2 regions of the Paenibacillus sp. RU5M genome follow, and region 2 is predicted to be linked to the other one. Evidence: riboswitches for the same ligand, from Rfam matches in the RefSeq annotation. Region 2 holds a riboswitch; the other holds the start of a gene.

Region 1 (2,472 bases), on a different contig from region 2:
AAACAGTCTTCCACGGCCAGATCATGCATCATGAACAGCGGTTGAAGTACCGCCAAATCGTCTACGTCGGCATCAATCCAGTAAAACCCCTCCGCTGGTGGAGTCAGCGCCTGCTGAATGTCGTCCACCGGAATAAATACACCGTTATTTACCAACCGGATTTTCATTATTCATCTACTCCTTCTGCACCCGCCAAATGGGCGGATTTCATCAATATGGGCGCAAAAAGAACAGATCAGCCGGTCGGCAGCGGAGCCTGGAAGTCAGGACTGCGTTCGCTCTATAATCAAACGGAAGTAACGTCCCGCTGCCGGCATGCTGATATCAATTCTCTATGCAGTTTGTCGGAATTCGGCTGCCAGTCAGGCCTCGGGTCGCCATCCATTGAATATGTCACCTCTCACATAAGGGTTTATAACACTTGTCTAGTATACCGCTGGTACAGGGTCCTTTCAAGCGCAAAAATGTGTCGATTTCGCGCCCTGGAGCAGTGTATGACAACGGATGATGAACGGTTCCGATCCTGAGGAACAGACATTGAACTACACCTTGACGTGAGGGGATTAATGTCTTAAAGTAAAAGGTGAACCACACTAGTATTTACAATTGAATAAAGCGAAATCTTATCAAGAGTAGGTGGAGGGACTGGCCCGATGAAACCCGGCAACCGGCGGTATACCGCACGGTGCTAATTCTTGCAGCGACCAAGTGTCCAAGTGACACTGTTGTAACTGAGAGATGAGAGAGGCGCATATCTATTTACATATGACCTTTCTCGGAATCCGAGGAAGGTCTTTGTTATATGCACCGACTTCTCAGCAGTGATTTTCGCTAAGGAACTTGAGCTTGCCGCCAGCAATGTGGTTGCAATTCAGCGCCTGCAGGCAAGCTCATGGCAGCCTATAACTGTACGGATGCGAATCGTATCGATTCCGCAGTGGCTGCATCTATTTATGCACAAGGAGGAGTTAGAAACACCATGCCAATCAAAATTCCAGACACACTGCCTGCCAAGGAAGTACTTGCAGGAGAGAACATCTTTGTCATGGACGAGACATCTGCTTACCAGCAGGACATTCGTCCACTACGTATCGCTATATTAAACCTGATGCCCACAAAGGAAACGACAGAAACACAATTGCTTCGTCTGGTGGGTAACACACCCATTCAGGTAGATATCGTTCTGGTTCATCCGAAGTCTCATACGTCCAAGAATACTTCCCAGGAATATTTGGACTTGTTCTACAAAACCTTTGATGAGATTGAACACCGCCGTTTTGACGGCATGATCATTACAGGCGCTCCTGTAGAGCAAATGGACTTTGAAGACGTGAACTATTGGAAAGAAATCCAGGAGATCTTCGAATGGACCAAAACCAATGTGACTTCGACCATGCATATATGTTGGGCTTCCCAAGCGGGTTTATACCATCATTTCGGAGTTCCCAAAGTTCCGCTGGATGAAAAATGTTTTGGCGTATTCTCACATACGATCAACAGATCCAATGTACAGTTGCTGCGCGGATTTGATGAAGTATTCAACGTCCCGCATTCCCGCCATACGGAAGTGCGACGTGAAGATATTGAAAAAAATGAAAACCTTGAAATATTGGCTGAATCTGAGGAAGCGGGTATTTTCCTGGTTGCTACCAAAGACGGCAAACAGATTTTTGCAACCGGACATGCTGAGTATGACCCGCTTTCATTGAAATGGGAATATGACCGTGATGCAGCTAAAGGCATGGACATTGCGCTGCCTAGACATTATTTCCCGAATGACGATCCTTCCCGTGTTCCCCCGGCCACTTGGCGGGCACATGCAAACTTATTATTCTCTAATTGGCTCAATTACTATGTGTATCAAGAGACACCTTACGATATTGGTCCGCAAATCTAATCGACATTACAGGAGGATGCTGCAATGGAAGACAACAAGTTGAAAATCGAAAGTCGATTGGCCCAAATTGGGTCTATCAATGAACCGGTAACGGGCGCCATTAATTTTCCGATCTATCAATCCACTGCGTTTCGCCACCCAAAGCTTGGACAAAGCACGGGATTTGATTATATTCGTACGACCAATCCAACCCGTAAAGTGTTGGAAGAAGCAGCGGCAGCGTTGGAATCCGGTGATGCAGGTTTTGCCTGTAGCTCCGGCATGGCTGCTTTGCAAACGATTTTCGCTTTATTTGGACAAGGGGATCATCTGATTGTATCGCTGGATCTGTACGGCGGAACGTATCGTTTGCTTGAACGCATCCTGTCTCGATTTGGTGTGACAGCAAGTTATGTAGATACCAATGACCTGGCAGCTCTGGAAAGTATTCGTCAACCGAATACAAAAGCGGTATTTATTGAGACACCAACCAATCCACTAATGATGATTACGGATGTGGAAGCGGTATGCTCCTGGGCCAAGAGCCATAACTTGCTGACCATTGTGGATAATACACTACTGACTCCATTCTTCCA
Region 2 (2,472 bases):
CCTCTGGCAGAAGCACACGCCGTACAATCTGTCCGGTTGAAGCTCCCATCGCCTGTGCGGCTTCAATGACGCCACGATCCACTTCACGCAGTGTAGTTTCCACCAACCGGGCAAAGTATGGAGCTGCGGCAATGACGAGTGGTGGTATAACGCCCAGTACTCCTGTAGCAGTGCCAACCAGTGAACGCGTAAACGGAATGAGTGCAACAATCAAAATGATAAATGGCACTGATCGCAGAATATTTACAATAAACGATAGTATCGTGTACACCACTTGAGATTGAATCGAAGTCGACCTTGCCGTCATAAACAGCAATACGCCTAGCGGCAAACCAATGATTATCGTGAATAGGCCCGATGCTCCGAGGATTTGCAGTGTTTCAATTGAAGCCTTACCGATTTCTTCCCAACGCACTGTTGAAAAATCCATTTAACGAAGCACCTCCACATCAAGTCCCTGATCCACTAATTCTTTAATGGTGAGATTGATCTCATCTGACTGCCCCTCAAACCGAACGGTCAGCTGTCCATAGGGAACTTGTTTGATCGTTGAAATGGTGCCTTGCAAAATGGCGAAATCCACTCCGGTTTTGCGAACCGTTCTGGACAAAATCGCCTCATAGGTTTTATTGCCCAAGAAGGATATTTTCACAAGCTTAGAAGCTCCGTTCGTCTGTAATGAGACATCTGCACTCGCCAGAGCAGTCTCTTCTAATGCAATTCCCACCTCATGGTCTCGCATCATAAAATCACGCGTAATGGCATGCTGCGGCTTGAGGAACACTTCCGTCACTGGCCCTTGCTCCACGATGCCTCCCTGATGGATAACCGCCACCTGATCACAGATATTCTGGATCACGTGCATCTCATGGGTGATTAGAACAATCGTGAGGTTATACTTTTCATTGATATCCAGCAATAACTTCAGAATCGAATCAGTTGTCTGGGGATCAAGTGCCGATGTGGCCTCATCACACAGTAGCACGTTCGGATCACTCGCGAGCGCTCTCGCAATACCTACCCTTTGCTTCTGTCCGCCTGACAGCTGGGCCGGATATTTATTGCTGTGGTCCTCCAGTCCAACCAATGCGAGCATTTCCTTCACTTTTCGATCAATTGCAGCCTTGGGCGTATTAACGAGCTTTAAAGGAAAAGCCACATTGTCATATACCGTAGCTGAGGATAACAGATTAAAGTGTTGAAAAATCATGCCGACCTTACGCCGTTGTTGTTGCAAATCGGACTTATTGAGATCGGTTAGGTTGATTCCATCAACCCATACCTCGCCTGCTGTGGGGCGTTCGAGCAAATTGATACAACGGATCAATGTACTCTTGCCTGCACCGGAATGACCGATAACTCCGAATATTTCACCCTTGCGGATATTCAAATTTAGTTCCGATAAGGCCGTCGTACTTTTTGAACCTTTACCGTACTTCTTGGTTAAACCTTTTAATTCAATCAAAATTACTGCTCCTTCCCACTGCCTACATGTATCTTTACCCGAATGAAAGGAAAACTCCCCTTCATCGTACAAAAAAAGAGCCCCTTTTGCAGAAACAAAAAGGGCTCTTCACGTGAAAGATTATACCTTCTCATCTGCCAAAATCGTGCCTTGCACCATTTTGTAGGAATTAGCACCTAACATCTATAAAGTATGACACAGCTGTCATGCAGTTATAAATCGGTTGCCGGGCTTCATCGGGCCTGTCCCTCCGCCGCTCTCGATAAGAAATATTTAATTTATAAGTTCAGTAGTAGTTATAATGTTAATGTCATAAATGTTAATTCCATCTAACTGTCGATCAGGAACTCAGTATAATCCAAGTATTCCGATTTGTCAAAGGCAAATATTACTATCCAATCAGTTCGTCGGTTGATTCATTACCTGCTTATGCCACTTCTCGTTGATGTAGCCATACGCTGCTTTTAACGTCTCACATACCATATCCACACCCTGCCGGAGTTCCAAGAGATGCTGATCCAGGTCTTCCAGCTTCACTTTCCCTTGCAAAGTCTGGTGCAGCTGCCACAGATCATCCTGCATTTCGGAATTCATGTAATGAATCTCCATGTTTCGCCGTTTGCGCAATTTGCTCATTGGCTCACGGTAAGAGTCCTTGATCCGGATTAGTTCGTTAGCAAGAACATAATGCAGCTTATCATATCCGAACTGTCTTAATACGGTGAAATAAGAATAATGCGTTTTAACATTGGTTGTGTTCAGCTCAAATATTTCATTCAACACTGTACCTAACTTATCCAGAATGGCAAAACATCGGATGAAGCCATCCTTATAGAAATAGACGTAACGGGCATACTCTGCTTTTTCTGGTAATGTCATATCGTCCGTAGAGCCCGCTTTGACTTTCTGACGGAAATGGGAAGCTGCAAAACAGCTTTGCTCCAATTCATCCAGCGAAGAGATCAGTCCCTGGGTCCATATATACAGTTTACGAAAATCATGGGTAG

The links. Region 2 has a riboswitch for S-adenosylmethionine ahead of CRO25_RS24140 (methionine ABC transporter ATP-binding protein). Riboswitches for the same ligand answer to the same signal wherever they lie in the genome.
Region 1: it holds a riboswitch for S-adenosylmethionine, as region 2 does, so the genes downstream of both, metA (homoserine O-succinyltransferase) here and CRO25_RS24140 (methionine ABC transporter ATP-binding protein) in region 2, are expected to answer to the same signal.

The regions. Positions count from the first base shown of each region.
Region 1 is NZ_OBQM01000008.1:248,982-251,453, forward strand. Features, by position in the region: gene corA (magnesium/cobalt transporter CorA) at 1-167, opposite strand, end outside; SAM riboswitch class I at 621-745, shown strand; gene metA (homoserine O-succinyltransferase) at 980-1,897, shown strand; gene CRO25_RS22685 (aminotransferase class I/II-fold pyridoxal phosphate-dependent enzyme) at 1,922-2,472, shown strand, end outside.
Region 2 is NZ_OBQM01000009.1:252,543-255,014, forward strand. Features, by position in the region: gene CRO25_RS24135 (methionine ABC transporter permease) at 1-430, opposite strand, end outside; gene CRO25_RS24140 (methionine ABC transporter ATP-binding protein) at 431-1,465, opposite strand; SAM riboswitch class I at 1,593-1,734, opposite strand; gene CRO25_RS24145 (Cthe_2314 family HEPN domain-containing protein) at 1,865-2,472, opposite strand, start outside.